DNA from 2 places in the Bartonella acomydis genome. Region 1 is predicted to be linked to the other one. Evidence: predicted binding sites of a transcription regulator. Region 1 holds the regulator's gene; the other holds the start of a gene.
What was found. The regulator HrcA, encoded in region 1, represses chaperone genes, less so after heat shock. The targets are predictions, from matches to a motif close to GTTAGCACTCNCNNNNNGNGAGTGCTAAC.
Positions count from the first base shown of each region.

Region 2: the regulator HrcA is predicted to act here: its motif matches at 6,477-6,505, upstream of groES (co-chaperone GroES).

Region 1 covers NZ_BAABIY010000012.1:285,015-295,438, forward strand. Annotated here, with positions in the region: gene dapE (succinyl-diaminopimelate desuccinylase) at 1-940, shown strand, start outside; gene hemW (radical SAM family heme chaperone HemW) at 1,041-2,240, opposite strand; gene ABD909_RS03115 (non-canonical purine NTP pyrophosphatase) at 2,237-2,887, opposite strand; gene hrcA (heat-inducible transcriptional repressor HrcA) at 3,189-4,259, shown strand; gene grpE (nucleotide exchange factor GrpE) at 4,384-5,046, shown strand; gene thpR (RNA 2',3'-cyclic phosphodiesterase) at 5,162-5,701, opposite strand; gene ABD909_RS03135 (HPr family phosphocarrier protein) at 6,121-6,417, opposite strand; gene ABD909_RS03140 (PTS sugar transporter subunit IIA) at 6,443-6,832, opposite strand; gene ABD909_RS03145 (HPr kinase/phosphatase C-terminal domain-containing protein) at 6,964-7,428, opposite strand; gene ABD909_RS03150 (stimulus-sensing domain-containing protein) at 7,451-9,235, opposite strand; gene ABD909_RS03155 (response regulator transcription factor) at 9,275-9,997, opposite strand; gene lysM (peptidoglycan-binding protein LysM) at 10,373-10,424, shown strand, end outside.
Region 2 covers NZ_BAABIY010000094.1:5,159-15,582, reverse strand. Annotated here, with positions in the region: gene murJ (murein biosynthesis integral membrane protein MurJ) at 1-36, shown strand, start outside; gene trpS (tryptophan--tRNA ligase) at 115-1,176, shown strand; gene ABD909_RS07565 (universal stress protein) at 1,238-1,729, shown strand; gene ABD909_RS07560 (NifU family protein) at 1,785-2,363, shown strand; gene ABD909_RS07555 (zinc ribbon domain-containing protein YjdM) at 2,928-3,260, opposite strand; partial or broken gene ABD909_RS07550 (helix-turn-helix domain-containing protein) at 3,838-4,222, shown strand; gene groL (chaperonin GroEL) at 4,427-6,070, opposite strand; gene groES (co-chaperone GroES) at 6,133-6,429, opposite strand; gene fumC (class II fumarate hydratase) at 6,655-8,043, shown strand; gene ABD909_RS07530 (alpha-D-glucose phosphate-specific phosphoglucomutase) at 8,500-10,125, opposite strand; gene ABD909_RS07525 (peroxiredoxin) at 10,336-10,424, shown strand, end outside.

The DNA.
Region 1 (10,424 bases):
ACCACCAGGAGTATTGGAACAGTGGATCTATCCACCTTTTGAGGCGGTAATAGATCAAGGGAAATTATACGGGCGAGGCGCTGTTGATATGAAGGGCGGTATTGCTTGTTTTGTTGCAGCACTTGCTCGAGTTCTGGAGAAACAGTCCATTAAAGGCATGGTAAGTCTTCTCATTACCGGTGATGAAGAAGGTCCTGCATTGAATGGTACGGTAAAACTTCTTAAATGGGCACAACAAAGAGGTGAAAAATGGACTGCTGCGCTTGTAGGAGAACCAACAAGCGTAAAGACTGTTGGTGATGTGATAAAAATTGGTCGCCGAGGATCAATTTCCGGTATTGTTACCGTTAAAGGTCGCCAAGGGCATGTTGCTTTTCCTGAGCGGGCAGCCAATCCATTGCCTTTAGTCAGTAAACTTATTCAAGCTTTGACACAAACTGCTTTAGATCAAGGGACGGAAAATTTTCAACCCAGTAATTTAGAATTAACAGCTATTGATACAGGCAATTCTGCGGTAAATGTGATTCCAGCACAAACGATTATCCGTTTTAATATCCGCTACAATGATCTTTGGACAAAAGAAACACTGATGAGGGAAATTGAAAAACGTCTCACTTCCGTGCAGTCAAAAAATAATAGTGATCAGTTACCCTTTTATCAGCTTGAATGGATTCCAAGTTTGGGTGATGTTTTTTTGACCAGAAGTGATAAACTCATTCACACAGTATCAAATGCTATTAAAAGCATAACAGGGTATATACCAGAATGTTCTACGTCAGGGGGAACTTCGGATGCTCGATTTATTAAAGATTATTGCCCCGTGGTTGAATTTGGTTTACCGGGGCAAACGATGCATATGGTTAATGAATGTGTAGATCTTGATGCAATGGAAACTCTCACAGTTATTTATGAACGTTTTATTACTGATTTTTTTGCATAAAAAGAAGCACTTGTTTTTTCAAAAACATTTTTATCATACACTAAAAATCAAAAATATTCTATCACAGTTGATATGCTCATAGGTTGGAACCATAAAGATTTTAATTTGCCAATTGGCTGATGATATAATCAAGAAGGATTCGTCCTTTTTTTGTTGCTTTCAGGTGTTGGTTTCCTAGCATTTTTACCAGACCTTGTTGTTGTAAATCTATAAGCTTTTCCATTGGTAAACTTTTAGGATTTAAAGTGTCATAGCGTGAAAGATCCAAACCTTCGCTAAGACGCAATCCCATAAGAAGCATTTCATTTGCTTGTTGCTTAAGAGTCAATTGTTCTGTTTCAATACAGCCATGTCCTGTTTTTTCTACCAATTCAAGCCAATGCTCAGGATGTTTTTCATTGATTGTCACATAGCGTTTACGGCTTTCAATTTGAGAATCAGCTATTTTTAAAGAGAGAGAGGAATGATTTTGTGCATACTCAATAAAACGTCCATGGGCTCCTGGACCAAAGCCTGCATATTCATGATAACGCCAATAGAGAAGATTATGTGCTGATTCGGCACCAGGCATTGCATGATTTGAAATCTCATAAGCTGGCAATCCATGCAGTGTGGTTATTTCTTGGGTGAGATAATACAGATCTGCTGCAAGTTCTGATGCGGGAAGAATAAGTCTTCCAGCATCATATAGCCGTTTAAAAGCGGTTCCTTCTTCAATAGTTAGTTGATAAAGAGAAAGATGATCAGCCGCCAAATCAATGGCTTGAAAAAGTTCACATTTCCACTGTTCAAGCGTTTGTTCTGGGCGTGCATAAATGAGATCAAAAGATAAACGCGGAAAGATTTCCCGTGCTAAAGCAATAGCATGAAGAGCTTGTTGCACATCGTGGAGTCGACCAAGTTGTCGCAATGCTTTGTTATTGAGTGCTTGTATGCCTAGGGATAAGCGGTTAACACCTGCTGCACGATATCCGCGAAAGCGTTCTGCTTCTACACTTGATGGGTTGGCTTCTAGTGTGATTTCTGCTTTATCATCGATTGTCCATTTTCTTGCCAGTGCTTGCAATAAAGCATCAACAGTTTGCGGTGTCATAAGAGAGGGAGTTCCCCCACCAATAAAAATACTGGTAATATGACGTGGACCTATTTTATGATATTGCGTTTCTATTTCACGTTCAAAGGCGGTTACAAAACGTGGTTGATCAACACCATGAATGCGAACATGGGAATTAAAATCGCAATAAGGACATTTTGCAACACAAAAGGGCCAGTGAAAGTAAATGCCAAACGGTGCGTTCATGAGAGTGTCAAAAGGCTTTCGGCTAAAAGTTTAAATGCGCGTGCACGATGAGAAAGAGGAAGTGCTGTATCATTGAGTTTCCAGCCATGTTTTTGCTCCGTTGACATTTCTCCAAAGGTATTGACATATCCATCTGGTAAAAAAATAGGATCAAAACCAAAACCTTTATCTCCTCGCGGAGGCCAAATGAATGCCCCTTCAACGCACCCACGAAAATAAACTGCATGAGTATCGGGCCATGCAATGCAAATAACGGATATAAATCGGCATTTTCGTTGGCTTTTTTCATGCGCTCCATTTTTTTGCAGTTCATCTTCTATTTTTTGCATAGCTTTTGAAAAATCACGTGTACCATCGGGCTGAAGAGCAAGGTCTGCTGTATAAACGCCTGGTGAACCACCCAAGGCATCCACTTCCAAGCCTGAATCATCAGAAAGAGCCGGAAGTCCTGTATTTTTTGCTGCGGCAAAGGCTTTAATATAGGCATTTTCTTCAAATGTTGTCCCTGTTTCTTTGGGTTCGGGCAATCCAAGCTCTTTTGCAGATTGTATTGTTAAGCCAAATGGCGCAACCAAAGTGGAAATTTCATGCAATTTGCCGGTATTATGTGTTGCAATGACAAGTTTTTTGGCTGCTATACTTCTCATATATTTCTCCAGAAGTAAAAAGAGGGGACTATTTTATACTAAAAACCAACGACAATGCTTACATATACAAATTCTGCCAGATTTTATACGATATCATCTTTTTATATGTTTATTATTATTCTACTCAAATGAAATTTTTCATATTTTATAATAACAATGAAAGATATATGGACGGTCTATTTTTTAATGGTAGCATTTTTATGATAAATATATGATATGTTACACGACTTTAGACTATTTGACCAAATCTTGGCAAAACTTATATAAGAGAGAACTGTCTTAAAGTGGTGAAACAATTGTGATGAAGCACAAACCTATTGATGATGAACTAAAATATCTTGATGAGCGTTCGCGGGATATCTTTCGCCATATTGTGGAAGCCTATCTTAATGATGGTGAACCCGTGGGATCACGAAATCTTTCAAGACTTTTACGTCAGACATTATCACCAGCCACGATTCGCAATGTGATGAGTGATCTTGAACATCTTGGTTTAATTTATGCACCTCATGTCTCTGCAGGGCGAATGCCAACACAATCAGGATTACGATTTTTTGTTGATGCGTTTATGGAAGCTGGTGATTTGCCAAACGAGGAACGTGAAAGTATTGAAATGCAAGTAAAAGAGGCTGGTCACGCACAATCCGTTGAACATTTTCTTATTCAAGCAAGTCGCGTTCTTTCAGATCTTTCACGTGGTGCAGGACTTGTTTTGGCAACTAAGTACGAAGGAACATTGAAGCATATTGAATTTGTGCGGCTTGATAGAGAGCATGCTCTTGCTGTTTTAGTCACGCAACAAGGTGAGGTTGAAAATCGTATTGTTCACTTACCGGAAGGGGTTACCCATGCGCAATTGACAGAAGCAACAAATTTTCTCAATGCTCATATTCAGGGACGCACATTGAGTGAAGCGAAAGAAGAAATTGCCCGTTTATGCGCAGAAACACGAGCTGCTCTTGATCATTTGACTCATCATCTTGTTGAAACGGGATTAGCCCTCCTAGGAGGAGAAGATGCTAATCATAAAATACACCTTATTGTGCGTGGGCGTAGCAATTTACTTGAAGATGTGAAGGCAGAAGAAGATTTAGAGCGGCTACGGCATTTGTTTGATGACCTTGAAACACTTGAAAGTATGGCGCAACTTCTTGATTTAACGGATGAAGGTTCAGGAGTTCGTATCTTTATTGGTTCAGAAAATAAGTTGTTTTCGCTTTCTGGTTCTTCTTTAGTGGTAGCACCTTATCGTGATTCAAAACAGAGAGTTATCGGTGCTGTAGGAGTTATTGGGCCCACACGGCTTAATTATGCAAGGATTGTTCCTATGGTTGATTATACGGCGCAACTGGTATCACAATTGTTGCGTTAAAATAATCGAGTGCATATTTATAATACGGATATTCGTTGTACGAAGATGTATAAATACCCCTTGATTTTTGTCTGCAAAATTTCGATATCGAGAATAACAAATCTTATGAAGGAATGGAATTTTTATGTCTGATGAAAAAAACAAATTGACTGATGCTTCATTTGAAAATTGCGATTTGAAAAATCCAGCTGATCGCGATGCACTTAAAAAAGCTGCTGATGCATTTTTAAAAACACATAAAGCTGATGCACACGCAGAAGTTGAAGAGGAAAAAAGTGAATTCATTGATCCTGTAGTTGCTTTACAGGAAGAAAATAAAGAGCTGAAAGATCAACTTTTACGTCTTGCGGCAGATATGGAAAATCTTCGACGTCGTACTACGCGTGATGTATCGGATGCAAGAACTTATTCAATTGCTAATTTTGCGCGTGACATGTTATCTGTTTCGGATAATCTTAATCGTGCTTTAGAAGCAATTCCAGAGGGAGCAAAGGAAAATGACGCTGGTTTGAAAACATTAGCTGAAGGTGTGGAAATGACTGAACGTGCCATGATAGCAGCACTAGAACGTCATGGTGTACAAAAAATTCACCCAGAAGGGCAGAAATTTGACCCTCACTTTCATCAAGCGATGTTTGAAATCCCTAATTCTGATGTGCCAGATAATACCGTTCAGCAAGTTGTGCAGGCAGGTTATATTATCGGTGAACGCGTTTTGCGCCCAGCTATAGTAGGTGTGGCCAAAGGAGGGACGAAAAATCCTTCGGATGAATCTGATTCAGCTTAAATTGCACCAATAATAAGACTTTGAACAAATAATAGAGTTTCAAAAATGTATTTCTCATTCGTGAAGCATTTATAAAAGAGAGCTTTCAAAGATAAAAGGGTGTTAAAACACCCTTTTATCTTTGAAGTGGCCAATTTCCTTTTACAATATATGGGCTATTGCTTGAGGGAGATGGCGATAAAAATAAAACAAAATGATCAACCTCAAAAGGAGGAAATGAAAAATCACCTTGAGAGGACAGATAAGGAGAAAGATCTTCAGGTTTAATATCAAGCAATCGTGCAATAGTAATATGCGGAGTAAATTGTTTTTCATCAGGCGTTAGACCTAAATGACTACGAATACATTGCATCTTTTCGTATAAAATATTGAGAATCTCACAAGGTTCAATGCAAACAACAAGAGAATGTGGAGCCTTTTCTGAACCAAAAACGTCAAAACCCTTCATTTGTAGCATAAAAGGAGCGATTTTTATTGTGTCAAAGGCGTGCATAAGCGCATCTGCTGTAGCACTTTCTACTTCACCGAAAAAAGACAAAGTGACGTGAAAATTTTGCGGATTAATCCACTGCGCATTTGGTAAACCATTTTGCAAGGATACGAGTTGTTGTGTTGTTTGTTGAGGGATTTGGAGAGCGCTAAATAGGCGGGACATGGTATCTCCTTAAAGTGAAAAAGCACCACTACAAGTACAATGGCAAATAATAAAGGCAAAGCACACCAGAAAGATAAGGCGATTATGTAGAAAAATAATGTCTAAAAAATGTTTATATTGATAACAATAACCATGTTTACGTGTATTTTATCGCAAAGATATACAGTAAAAGGTAGTTTATAAAAGTTAACGTATCCAGTAAGGGATAAAAGTTTTTCTTTACTGTAAATATTTCATCATACATATTAAGTATGATAACAGCTATAACGGGTAGCAAATGCTTATGATAAACGTAACGCTCATTGTTAGTGGCTATGAATATTGGTACTTTTAAGAAAAACACAGAAAGCCAATCAGAATAATAAAGGCAAGAAGTCTTGTTTCGAGAGTAGCCATATATCTTGATGGGGTTATAAACTCTAGTTTTCTTCTCCAAATTTATTATTGATGAGTTTTTCCAGAGCATTGAGAGCATCAGTTGCTTCTGGTCCCCAAACGCGAATGGTGAGATTACAACCGTGGGAAGCTGCTAACATCATAAGTCCCATGATTGACGAACCGCCGACGATTTTTCCATCTTTTTCAACTTCAACAATGGCATTAAAATTGTCAACAGTTTGGACAAATTTTGCAGAAGCACGTGCATGTAATCCACGTTTATTACAAATATTGAAATGACGGCTTATTTTAGAGGGGAGAGGGTCTTTGAAAAGCATGAGTGGTTAATTATCCGCTATAAAATTATATTGGTACATTGATATATTTACGTCCTGCTTCTTGTGCTATTCTTAAAGCTTCTGATAATGAAATATCAGGGGATTGTCGAATAGAAATAAGTTTAATGAGCATAGGCAAATTAACACCTGAAATCATTTCAACACGTCCTTTTTCAATAGCAGGAATAGCTATATTTGAAGGTGTTCCACCGAATACATCCGTTAATATAATGACGCCATGGTCTGTATCTGTAGAGGAAACAGCGGCTATAATATCACCTCGGCGCTGATCTATGTCATCATTAGGGTAGACGCATATTGTTGCGAATTTTTCTTGTGTTCCAACAACATGTTCTACCGCATGTAAAAATTCAATAGCCAGCTCACCGTGCGTTACAAGCACGAGTCCAATCATTTACACAAACTCCTGTTCACTAAAAATCCAACCGTATTGGTGGAAACTGTATTTTACAAAGCTTTATTCTGCTGCCAAGAAAAATTTACAAAAAAAAGGCAAAAATAAAGATTTTTTTTATATTTTAAAAATTAGACTGATTTATGCCATATTTTTCTAAAGAAGATTGCTTCAATAGCTTGACAAATAGCCGTACAATCAGCTTCGTGAAGGCTTGGGAGTTTTAAAAGAGGAATATGTAGATCTGCAAATTGAAAAGTTTGATTTGTGGAAAAACGTTCATATTCAGGACCAAGAAGAATAACGTAATTAATAATGGTTTTTTTTTCAAACTCTATCATATAAAGGCCAGCGCCGCGAATCTCGATACCACCTTGCAAACCTTCTGGGGTATATCCATAAAGTTTTTCATTTTCCACACGCAGCATTGTATAATCATCACTGATAAGTTTTGCTTCACGTTTTGACCATTCAGCACGCTCAATCAAAGAGAGGGTAAGGGTTGATTTTCCTGAACCCGATGGCCCTATAATCAACAGACCCTTTCCTCCCAGTTGAAGACAATTTGCATGGAGTATTTCATTTTCTGTTGTCATGCCTTTTGCTTTGTATAAAGATTTATTTAGCGAGAGGAAGCATAATAATAAAGCGTGCACCAGTTTTATGATTTTCAAGTTCTGGATCAACAATATTTTCAGCTTTGATTGTCCCATTATGGGCTTCGATGATTTGCCGACTAATAGAAAGACCAAGGCCTGAGTTTTGACCAAAACTATCTTCATTTGGTCGGTCAGTATAGAAACGTTCAAAAATGCGTTCAATATTTTCTGAGCGAATACCAGGGCCATTATCTTCAATGGTCAAGATAAGAGTTGAAGCATGACTGTTCATAGTGATACAAATTTTACCGTTCTCATGGGGAATAAAAGAACGTGCATTTTCAATAAGATTGGAAATAACTTGTCCCAAACGAAGCTCATGTCCCAATACGAGATAGGCTTTTCCATGAGGGCGCGGAACAATATTAAGGCTTATATCAATGGATTGCCTATTACGGTATACTTCCTGAACAGCATGAACAAGACTTTCCAAAAGCAGTGTCATATCAACGATCTGTGCAGTTTCACGTGCAAGTTCTGCATCCAGTCGTGAAGCATCAGAAATATCAGTAATCAAACGATCAAGACGACGCACATCATGTTGAATAATTTCAAATAATTGTTCTTGAGCTTCTTCATTTTTAGCCAAAGGAAGTGTTTCAACAGCACTACGCAGAGAGGTTAGAGGATTTTTTAATTCATGGCTTACATCAGCAGCAAAGCGCTCAATGGCTTCAATACGCATATAAAGGGCGTTTGTCATATCACGAATAGAGGTTGAAAGATGACCAATTTCATCTTCACGCATTGAAAAATCAGGAATTTCCACGCGCTTATTATTACCATTACGCACACGGTTAGCAGAGGCAGATAATTTGCTCAAGGGGTGTGCAATCGTATGGGCTAAAAAGAGAGAAAGAACCAAAAGCACACTCCCTACCACAGCAAAGACTTTAAAAATAACCAGTCTTTCACCTTTTACAATATTATCAATATCTGAACCGGTTGTTGAAAGAAGAAGTGCTCCCACTACTGCACGATAGCGTTGAACAGGAACGGCAACAGAAACGATGAGTTGGCCTTGTCTATTACGTCTTTTGGCAGTTGCAAGAGATCCGTTTAATGCGCGATACACCTCTGGATAAGCAATACCACTGTTTTTCATCTGCTCTCTATCAAGAGCAATATTATTACCATAAAATGTGTGTGAAAACCATGAGGTGAGGCTCTCCCATATGTTTTGTTCCGTTTTAAGTGGAGGTAAGTCATAGCTAAAAACTTCACCACTAGAATAAAGAACACGCGAATCAAGAAGTAAAGTCGCATCACGATCATAGATACGTGCCCTTGTTGTTTTGGGTGTGATGAGGCGTCGTAAAAGAGGGGCAACTTGTTCAGGGTTAATGGGAAAGTCCCAAGAGTCGGTTGACTGAGGTGCAGGTGTAACACTTTCACCAGCATGTAATTCTAAAAGTTTTTGAGGATCAATAAGAATAGAATTGGTATCTACCGTTGCAGAAGCGGCAATGGCTCCAGCGATAATTTTTCCTTGAGTGCATAAACTTTTGATTTTAGCTTCAATGAGACCATCGCGAAATTGATTAAGATATAAAATACCTGTTACCAAAACGGCAAGAGCAGCAATATTTAACATAACAATGCGACGTGTAAGACTGGAAAAAAGCAATTGTCTCAGAAGATGTTGTACTCGAATATGCAAATGAGTAAACATGGGAAATGGCGTTGATGGAATACCATTTTTTGTCGTTTTTTGCAGAGTTTCCAGTTGAATATCTTTTGTCATCGATTTGATCGCTGTTCAAATTTTTGCGACAAAATAGTTTCACACCTCGTGGAAACGATATCCTACACCATAAAGTGTTTCAATCATTGCAAAATCATCATCCACTTGTTTAAACTTTTTACGCAGACGTTTAATGTGACTATCAATGGTGCGGTCATCTACATAGACTTGATCACTATAAGCAGCATCCATTAAAGCATCACGACTTTTTACTACTCCTGGTCTTTGTGCTAGGGTCTGTAGAATCAAAAATTCTGTGACAGTCAAGATAACAGGTTTATCTTTCCATGTACAGGTATGACGCTCTTGATCCATCACTAGATCTCCGCGCTTGAGGGAAGAGGTGGGAGAAGTTCCTGTCGCAAGTGGTTGGTTGCGCGCATTGGAACGACGCAGAATAGCTTTGACACGCTCAATGAGAAGACGTTGAGAGAAAGGTTTGGTAATAAAATCATCAGCTCCCATTTTAAGACCAAACAGTTCATCAATTTCGTCATCTTTAGAGGTGAGAAAAATAACAGGAATATCAGATTTTTGACGCAATCGACGCAAAAGCTCCATCCCATCCATTCGGGGCATTTTAATATCGAAAATAGCTAAATGTGGGGGATGGAGTGTTAAACCTTTGAGTGCAGATGCTCCATCTGTATAGCTTTCGACCCGATAGCCTTCTGTCTCAAGCGCAAAAGATAAAGATGTCAAAATGTTGCGATCATCATCAACAAGTACAATCGTTTGCGTGATTGTTGGTGTATCTTTCATGGCTTCTTAGACCTTTCTATTGCTATGATAGCAAACTATCCACGCTATTTATATGGGAGTTCATATTTTTTTTGCAAAACAAATGTGGTACAAATTGTAGCAAAGTAAACCCCCTTTCATTTTTACGGTAAAATCTTGTCTTATATTTGCAATTTTATAATGCTTTTGTGCATATAAAGATCCCTTCATTTTAGAAAAAAATTGCATTGAAGTGTTTTTTCCCAAAATTGAGTATTGTTTTGTTCCAGAATTAAACAAGTTTGTTTTTGATTGTTGAAGTTTAGAAAAACCGCCTATCTGTTTTTAACAGCAAAGAAAAGAGTGTAGTGACATATGTGCAAAAAAATTGTTTCTACTGCACGAAAGGAGAGCATAATGGGATTGTTTAATTTTATGAAAACAGTTGGCGAAAAATTTGGTATTGGAA
Region 2 (10,424 bases), on a different contig from region 1:
TTCCTCACCCTCAAAAATTTAAAAAAACGCCTATAATATTTATCTTGCTTTGAGAAATATGCTTTGTCACAAAACATAAAATGAATAACTTTACTTAAAAGAAAGAATGCTTCTATGGATACTTTCACACCGCTTGTTTTTTCCGGTGTACAACCCAGTGGTCACTTACATCTTGGCAATTATCTTGGTGCTATCAAGCATTGGGTTGAATTACAAAAATCCTATCATTGTTTGTATTGCGTTGTTGACATGCATGCGCTAACTGTGAATCCAGATCCTCGAACCCTAATAGAATCCACAAGAGCCGTAACAGCCGCCTTTTTGGCTTCCGGCATTGATCCTCAAAAACATATTGTTTTCAACCAATCTAGGGTTTTTCAACATGCTGAACTTGCTTGGATTTTCAATTGTGTTGCCCGTATTGGTTGGCTCCAACGCATGACACAATTTAAAGATAAAGCTGGAAAAGATCGTGAAAAAGCATCCCTTGGGCTTTTTGCTTATCCAAGTCTGATGGCGGCTGATATTTTACTCTACCGTGCCACGCATGTTCCGGTAGGGGAAGATCAAAAACAGCATGTTGAACTCGCACGTGACATTGCGCAAAAATTCAATAACGACTATGCTAATCGTCTTGTAGAATTAAATTTTGCTGTTCCAATACAAATGGGTGAGGAAACAAAACAAGGCTTTTTCCCACTCCCAGAAGCACTGATAGGAGAAACAGCGATGCGCGTTATGTCACTGCGTGATGGCACAAAGAAAATGTCAAAATCAGATCCTTCAGATTTTTCACGCATTAATTTGACCGATGATGCTGCTCTTATTGCCAAAAAAATACGCAAAGCAAAAACGGACTCAGCTCCTCTTCCCGATACAATTGCCGACTTAGAAGATCGCCCTGAAATTGATAATTTGCTTGGCATTTATGCAGCCTTTGCCCAAGTGAGCAAAGAAAAAGCCCTCTTAGAGTTTTCAGGGCAACAATTTTCGCTTTTCAAAACAGCACTGGCTGATCTTGCTGTCCATAAGCTTGCCCCTATAACGGCGGAACTTCGCCGGTTGCATCAAGAAAGTGCTTATATTGACTCCATTTTGCATGATGGTGCACAACGTGCTGGTGCTCTGGCAGAAAAAACTATGAAAAAAGTTCGTGAAATCGTTGGATTTTTGTAAAATCCATGAAACAATAACATTTTAAAGCATAAGAGAGTATCTGTAAAAAGAGAGAGAAAACATGGTTTCTAAGCACAAAAAGCTCAAAAGAGATCATAAGAAAAAGATTCTAGTCATTATTGATGAAACACCAGAATGTCGACGTGCCGTTGCTTTTGCCGCCCATCATGCCAAAAATACCAACCGAAGCTTGCTACTGCTTTGTGTTGTTGACAATGCTGAATTTCAACATTTTCTGGGTGTAAATGACATTATGCGCACAGAATCAACACAAAATGCCAATAAAATGTTGAAAGAAATTGCCTGTGATCTACACAACACCCATGCTCTTGAAACAGAAATTATGATGCGTGAAGGCAAAAAGGTCGAAGAAATTTCCAAATTGATTGAAGAAGATAAGGAAATCGCCCTCATTGTTTTAGCAGCCAGTGGACACACAGAAGGGCCAGGCCCACTTATCCAATTAATCGGAAATCGTGGGACAGCTTTTTCCATTCCTGTCACGGTCATTCCGAGCAATCTTGCCGATGAAGATATTGTATCGATTGCCTAGAAACACTATTTGGATACAGTAATCTTCTTAATCCCTTATGACAAAAGGAGAGTGTATGTTTATTCAAACTGAAGCCACACCAAATCCTGCAACACTAAAATTTTTGCCAGGTTGTGTGGTGGTTCCTGACCATGTCTTAGAATTTCGTAACCGTGAAGAAGCTGCTAAAAATTCTCCTTTAGCTGCTAAATTGTTTAATATTCCAAATGTTAATGGTGTTTTTTTAGGCTATGATTTCATCACGGTGAGCAAAAAAGACGGTGAATGGCAACATCTCAAACCCGTTATTTTAGGCACAATTATGGAACATTTTCTCTCTGGTGATCCTGTAATTAGCAGCAATGCCACGCCAGGAGCGCACAACCACGCACTTCATGAAGAGTTTTATGACGAAAAAGACGCGGATATCGTCTTAACCATTAAGGAGCTTCTTGAAACACGCATTCGCCCAGCTGTTGCCAATGATGGTGGCGATATTACATTTCGCGGATTTGAAAACGGTATTGTTTACCTCAATATGCGTGGTGCTTGCGCCGGATGTCCCTCTTCAACGGCAACACTCAAACATGGTATTGAAAATCTTTTACGCCATTTTATTCCAGAGGTTTTAGGTGTTGAAGCCATGCCGCAATAAAAACAAATAGAATATAACAAAATATCACCCTCAAATCCTCTCATAACAATCAAATCGACAAGCGGGCACACCACACTGGTGCCACATCCTCCCTAGGCGCATTTTTTCGATAAAATTGATGTCATGCAAATGACATTACTACAAAGTGTTGATGTATAAAGATATTGTATTAATCTTCCGCCCAATATCGTCGTTTCTGACATTTCAAACCCTCTCTGAAACAATCAACCATGCGCTTGCATGTTCACAAACGGGTTTGGTATATGCGTAAAAATCCTAGCAACAAATAAAACAGCCATTCCCCCAAATAACCTATAGAGTATCTCCAATGCCAAGGGTTATTAGCAGTATTTTAAACGCAGTAACACGCATATAAGGACATCGACATATTGCCCAGCGTATTTAAAAACCAGCACAAACTATTGGTATATTTTAAGGGCGCATTTTTCTAAAAATTGCAATAATTTCCGCCCTCAAACCTACACCAGTTCTGAGATCAGCTCTGCTGTATCAGCTCTAGCAAATATCTTTTAACAAAGGGAAAATATTCAACCAACGCTTTGCTTAAATTTTTTTCACGAATTCTGACTTTAAGCCAATTTGACCAATTCCTGGAATTTTACAATCGATATTGTGATCCCCATCCACGAGGCGAATATTTTTCACCTTTGTACCACTCTTGAGAACGGAAGCAGCGCCTTTGACTTTAAGATCTTTTATCACCATCACGCTATCTCCATTGGTCAAAACCTGACCATTGGCATCATAAACGATATCAGCAGTAAGTTCTTCACTCTTTTGTGGCCACTCATGAGCGCATTCAGGACAGACAAAATTTCCCCCCTCTTCATAAGTATAAAAACCACCACAATGAGGGCATTTAGGATATTGGCTCATACATTCTCTCTTTGCATTTTAAGAAAAATCATTTCTTTCAGCTGTCATAGAGCAAGAAAACCCTATTGTCTATTATCTCAGTTCATTGTCTCACGAAAAACGCTTTGTTCTTTTTAAACTTATTTCCTCCTCTCCAGTGACAAGCGAGCACTTCATATTGCATTTATGATAGCGTTTCACGATATTACGAGATAACAAACTTTTGCATTTGAGAATATCCATAGCAGAATTTTACGGCTTATCATCAGAGACTATTTTCTGCATCATGAGCCACAAGAGGCTTTCTCTTAAATCATAATCTCAGACCCGCGCTTGTTGAGAGGGACAAAACTTTTCCGAAAACAAGGTTGTTTTCATTTTTATTGCCAATCCTCTCAAATTACTTTATAAATAAAGGTGCTTTGATCGTATACGCAGCGACAAAGAGGATCTTGAAAACCCGAAACCTAAATATGAATTTATCCCGCTTTGTGAGTATCCCGGAATTCCGGGAAATTTTGCTATGTCCAGGTGCTCTCACGCACTAAAAGCAAAAAAGCTGATTAGGTTTCAGTACTTTCAAGCTCCTGGAATACTAATGCGAGAGCACTCGCAACCGGCGGGAGGAGAAATGCAAGCCAGAAATTCTCATAACGACATGTTTGTGGGCAAAAAAATTCACTTGCGACGCAACATGCTGAAAATGTCTCAAAAAACACTAGGTCAACATTTAGGCGTAAGCTTCCAGCAAATTCAAAAATATGAAGAAGGCTTGGAATCGTGTCGGAGCGGAGCAATTAAAGGAAATTGCCGACCTTTTAAATGTTCCCATAGCCTTTTTTTATGCAGAGATCTCCACAAAACAACATACACCTTATCCTCATGATGAAATTGCCTCAAGCAGAGAAGAATATCTGCTGCTCAAAAGATTTCGTGTTCTCACCACGCTAAAACGCAAAGCAATTTTACAGCTGCTCCTCTAACCCAAATGAAAGCTTTTAGCATCATGTGTGCATCCCATAGGCTCTGTGATCAGCATTCTGCACGAGCTAGACACGCACCATCTTAAATCAACAATTCTTAGCATCCATCAAATTAGCCTATGCACTGTGGTTATAATAACAAACAAACACATTAAAAAACGGGCCCGATAGACCCGTTTCTTTTGATGTTTATAAAAGAGGGCTTTAGAAATCCATTCCGCCCATTCCACCCATTCCGCCACCAGGCATTGGAGGCATTGGAGTGTCTTTCTTTGGCATTTCAGCAACCATTGCTTCGGTTGTGATCAGAAGGCTTGCAATGGAAGCAGCATTCTGCAGAGCAGAACGTACCACCTTCACAGGGTCAACAATTCCCAAAGCAATCAAATCACCAAATTCACCGGTTGCAGTGTTATAACCAAAGGTATCTGCATTGTTTTCCAACACCTTGCCAACGATAATCGCAGCTTCTTCACCGGCATTGGTAGCAATTTGACGCGCAGGTGCTTGAAGAGCACGACGAACGATATTAATACCGGCTTCCTGGTCAGGATTGCTTCCTTTAACGGTCAAAGCACTTGCCGCACGCAACAAGGCAGTACCACCACCAGCAACAATACCTTCTTCCACCGCAGCGCGTGTTGCATTCAAGGCATCATCAACGCGGTCTTTCTTTTCTTTCACTTCAACTTCCGTGGCACCACCAACACGGATAACAGCCACACCACCAGCAAGTTTAGCAAGTCTTTCTTGCAATTTCTCACGGTCATAGTCAGAAGTTGTTTCTTCGATCTGTGTCTTGATTTGGCTTACACGTGCACTAATTTCGCTCTTTTGCCCAGCACCATCGATAATGGTGGTGTTTTCTTTAGAAATATTGACTTTCTTTGCACGACCAAGCATATCCAAAGTGACATTTTCAAGCTTAATGCCAACATCTTCAGAAATTACCTGCCCGGATGTTAAGATTGCAATATCCTCAAGCATAGCTTTACGACGATCACCAAATCCAGGCGCCTTCACAGCAGCAATTTTTAAACCACCACGCAACTTGTTGACAACGAGCGTTGCCAAAGCTTCACCTTCAACATCTTCAGCAATAATAAGAAGTGGTTTTCCAGACTGTACAACAGCTTCAAGCACAGGAAGCAAAGATTGCAGATTAGACAATTTCTTTTCGTGAATAAGAATGTAAGGATCATCCAAATCTGCCACCATTTTTTCAGCATTGGTGACAAAGTAAGGAGAAAGATATCCACGATCAAATTGCATTCCTTCAACGACTTCTAATTCGGTTTCAGCAGTTTTTGCTTCTTCCACGGTAATAACGCCTTCATTGCCAACTTTTTCCATAGCATCAGCGATCATTTTACCGATTTCAGCAGCACCATTGGCGGAAATTGTTCCGACCTGTGCAATTTCTGCTGAAGTTTGTATTTTTTTTGCTTTTTTGAAGAGATTTGCCACCACTTCATCCACAGCAGCATCAATCCCACGTTTAAGATCCATAGGGTTCATGCCCGCAGCAACAGCTTTTACGCCTTCTTGAACAATAGCTTGCCCCAAAACAGTTGCTGTGGTTGTTCCATCACCAGCAATATCGTTGGTTTTAGAAGCAACTTCACGCAACATTTGCGCACCCATATTTTCAAACTTATCTTCAAGTTCGATTTCCTTTGCCACAGATACACCATCTTTTGTGATGCGTGGAGCACCAAATGATTTGTCAATCACCACATTGCGCCCCTTAGGACCAAGTGTTACCTTCACAGCATTAGCAAGGATATCAACTCCGCGCAACAAACGCTCACGCGCTTCACGGCCAAATTTGACTTCTTTAGCAGCCATCTAATTTCTCCTTGGAGTTATCTCAAAATAATATAAAGTGGAAAGAATTTAAAAGGCGTCAATTAGCCCAAAATTCCCATAATATCAGATTCTTTCATGATTAACAGGTCTTCGCCATTAATCTTGACTTCAGTACCAGACCATTTCCCAAACAGAATACGGTCACCTGTTTTAACTTCTAACGGCACACGCTTTCCGTTATCATCAAGAGCGCCATTACCAATCGCAATAACTTCACCTTCTTGAGGTTTTTCTTTTGCTGTATCAGGAATAATAATCCCACCAGCAGTCTTATTTTCAGATTCAACCCGACGGACAACCACACGATCGTGAAGTGGGCGGAATTGTATATTAGCCATGTTTTAAATCCTTAAAACTTAACATAATTGATTAATCTTGAGTTCTCGCTAGCACTCTTAAAGTACGAGTGCTAACATTGGCTAAGATATAAAATCACTCCTTCACAATGTCAAGGACTCTTCCATAAAATAATTTACCTTAAAAAGGCTTTCAAGTCTTGCCTCCCTTTCCCATTTTGCATTATCTAGTTTTATTAACCTGCGAACGTAAAAGGATCTCTTATCATGGTTGAAACACGTCAGGAAACGGATAGCTTTGGAACAATCTCGGTACGTCAAGACCGTTATTGGGGCGCACAAACGGAACGTTCACTGCATAATTTTAATATTGGCAGTGAAAAGCAACCGCTCACCATCATCTATGCCTTAAGTCTTATTAAAAAAGCTGCCGCCCTTGTTAATATGGAAAAAGGCAAGCTTCCGCAAAACATTGGCAAAGCGATCATGACCGCTGCTGACGAAGTGCTCTCCGGTGCATTTGATACCCATTTCCCCCTCTCTGTTTGGCAAACAGGTTCTGGCACACAAAGCAACATGAACGTCAATGAAGTCATCGCCAACCATGCTAGCATGTTGCTTGGAGGAAAACTAGGCAGCAAATCCCCTGTACATCCCAATGACCATGTCAATATGAGTCAATCCTCCAACGATTCCTTTCCCACAGCGCTTCACATTGCCACCACTCTGCAAACACGCCAACACTTACTGCCCATTCTTGAAGCCCTTATTACCACATTAAGAAAAAAAGAAGAAGAATTTTCCGACATCATTAAAATCGGGCGGACCCATACCCAAGATGCTACCCCCTTAACTTTAGCGCAAGAATTTTCAGGCTATCGCGCCGCGCTTGAAGCCAACCTGCAGCGTATTGAAACAGCTCTTACTGATGTTCAAACCCTTGCCCAAGGGGGCACAGCGGTTGGCACAGGGCTCAATGCACCACAAGGTTTCGATGTTGCTTTTGCCCAAACAATCAGTAACCTTACAGGGATAACCTTCAAGACTGCCAGCAATAAATTTGAAGCACTTGCCCATCATGGAGCCCTTGCCCATTTTCATGGTAGTCTCAATGCTCTGGCAGCTGATCTGTTTAAAATTGCCAACGATATACGCTTTTTGGGCTCAGGTCCACGCTCTGGTCTTGGCGAATTAAGCTTGCCCGAAAATGAACCAGGCTCTTCTATCATGCCAGGCAAGGTTAACCCCACCCAATGTGAAGCAATGACAATGGTTGCAGTCCAAGTCTTTGGCAACCATACCAGCGTGACATTTGCCGCAAGTCAGGGGCATTTTGAACTCAATGTTTATAAGCCTGTCATTGGCTATAATGTCTTGCAATCCATTACCCTTCTTGGAGATTGCATACGCTCTTTTGATCTCCATTGCGTCCAAGGATTGCGTGCCAATCGCGTTCATATTCACTCTCTCATGGAACGTTCTCTCATGCTGGTGACAGCCCTTGCCCCAGAAATTGGCTATGAAAAAGCTGCTGAAATTGCCAAAGCAGCGCATAAAAATGATACAACTTTGCGTGCTGAAGCGCTCAAAGCTGGCGTTTCTGGAGAAGATTATGACCGGTTGGTTGACCCCAAAAAGATGATTCATCCCCAATAACCCCCACGATAAACAACAGGATACAAATCTTCTTAAAACAAAAAAAATATCGGACCCTTCGCGGTCCGATTGCCTTTTTATGTGCATCTTTTACAAAGAACTATGCCCCCTTGACACAGCTTACAAAGCTTTTGAATTTGAAGCATATCTGCCACAGTCCACTCTTCTCTTGGTACCACCCCCAAAAAATAAGAGCGCTCTCTTTTCCTATCCCTCATTGCCCGACATGCCAACCTTAAAAAAATATCTATGCCAAAAACCCTAGGCCAAGAAGAGAATTTTTTGCCCCTCTCATGCATAAAGCACAATTTTCAAGAAACGGTGATAACCTACTCAATTTTTTAGGCTTCACTCACAATAAACACAGGATACAAAGCTTTCATGAGCATACCCACACAATAAAAACCATGGTACCTCCTTAACCACAAGGTAACAGTCACTCAAAAAACAGCGCTTTCATGTGATAATATCGGGATGCGCGCGCCCTAATTCCTGTTTTATGTTTAACAATTTCAATGCCACCTTTTGTAAAGGCTGGAGTATTTTTTGCGGATCCTGATTGTGTTTGTGTGGATCAGCCTCATACTGCTCAAAATAAAGCCGCAGCGTTGCTCCCACCGTGCCCGTCCCCGAAAGACGTACCACAAGCCGTGCACCATTTTCAAAAAAAACACGAACACCTTGCCGAATGCTAACGCTCTGATCAACGGGATCATGATAAGTAAAATCATCTGCTTTTTCCACCAAAAGCCCAGCAATTTCCATACCCCTTTGTGGCAAATGCGCACGCAATCGTTCTATCATCGCTTCTGCTTTATCACTCGCCACACTTTCATAATCATAACGTAAGGTATAAAAGCGCCCATAATCTCTCCAATGTTGCTGCACAATTTGTGCAACGGTTTTTCCCGTGAGAGCCAAAAGATTTAACCAAAAGAGCACTGCCCACAAACCATCCTTTTCGCGAACATGGTGAGAGCTCGTTCCAAAGCTTTCTTCACCACAAAAAGTCACTTTCCCCGCATCCAAAAGTGAACCAAAAAATTTCCATCCCGTTGGCGTTTCAAAACAATTCAATCCTTTTCTTGCAGCAACCAAATCCGCAGCAGGCGCTGTTGGCATAGAGCGCGCAATCCCCACAATCCCTTGGCGATACCCTTTAATAAGATGAGCATGCTCTAGCATAATCGCCAAGGAATCAGAAGGAGTAACAAACTGCCCACGGCCAATAATGAGATTACGATCACCATCCCCATCAGACGCCGCTCCAAGATCAGGTGCCTGATCCGACATCAACAAATCATAAAGATCCTTGGCATAAACCAAATTAGGGTCTGGATGCCCTCCTGCAAAATCTGGCAAAGGCGTACCATTGACCACCGTTCCTTGAGCAAATCCCAAACATTTTTCAAAAATTTCATGAGCATAAGGCCCTGTGACTGCATGCATGGCATCAAAACGCAAAGTAAGGCCTCTGCCCACAGCTTTCGCAATACAATCAAAATCAAAAATCTCTTGCATTAAAGCAACATAATCAGCAACAGGATTGATGACATCAACCCGCATGGAACCGATAAAACTTGTGCCTTCTCTGTCTAAATCGACATCTGGTGCCTCAAAAATTTTATAACAAGAAAGTTTCTGTGATGCTGCATAAAGAGCTTCACACAAAGAATCGGGAGCAGGTCCACCATTGGCAATATTGTATTTGATGCCACAATCTCCCTCTTTCCCCCCAGGATTATGACTTGCGGAAAGAATAACACCACCATAGGCATGCGTTTTGCGAATAAGATGTGAAACAGCCGGCGTAGAAAGAATCCCTCCTTTTCCCACCTTGACACAAGCTGCACCATGAGCTGCTGCCATTTTCAACACGGTCTGCAAAAGGCTGCGATTGTAATAGCGTCCATCCCCCCCAACAATGAACAACTTCCCCTCAACAGAGCCAATGCTGTTAAAAAGAGACTGTATAAAATTTTCAACATAACGAGGCTGTTGAAAAACTGACACTTTTTTGCGCAAACCAGATGTCCCCGGTTTTTGATCAGCAAAAGCCGTGGTCAAAACTGTTGTTATCATGGTAAAAATGCCTTCCTCTTATTCTTTTCAATTTTAAGCTGAATATCCATCAAAGTCGACCGTTAATTCTACTTGACGGAACAATGAAATATTTGCACACTGAGGAGAATTGGAGATTTTTTTTAAACCTCTTCCACATGCTTTGCAAAACAGAAGGCTGTTTGAAAGCACGAAAAACACAATTTTCATGAAAAATACAGGAGCACACCTATGATGAGAAAAACCGTTCCCAACACCACCTTTCATACACGTGTTCGCGATGAATCCGTGAGTGGAGATAATCCTTATCGCTGGCAAGA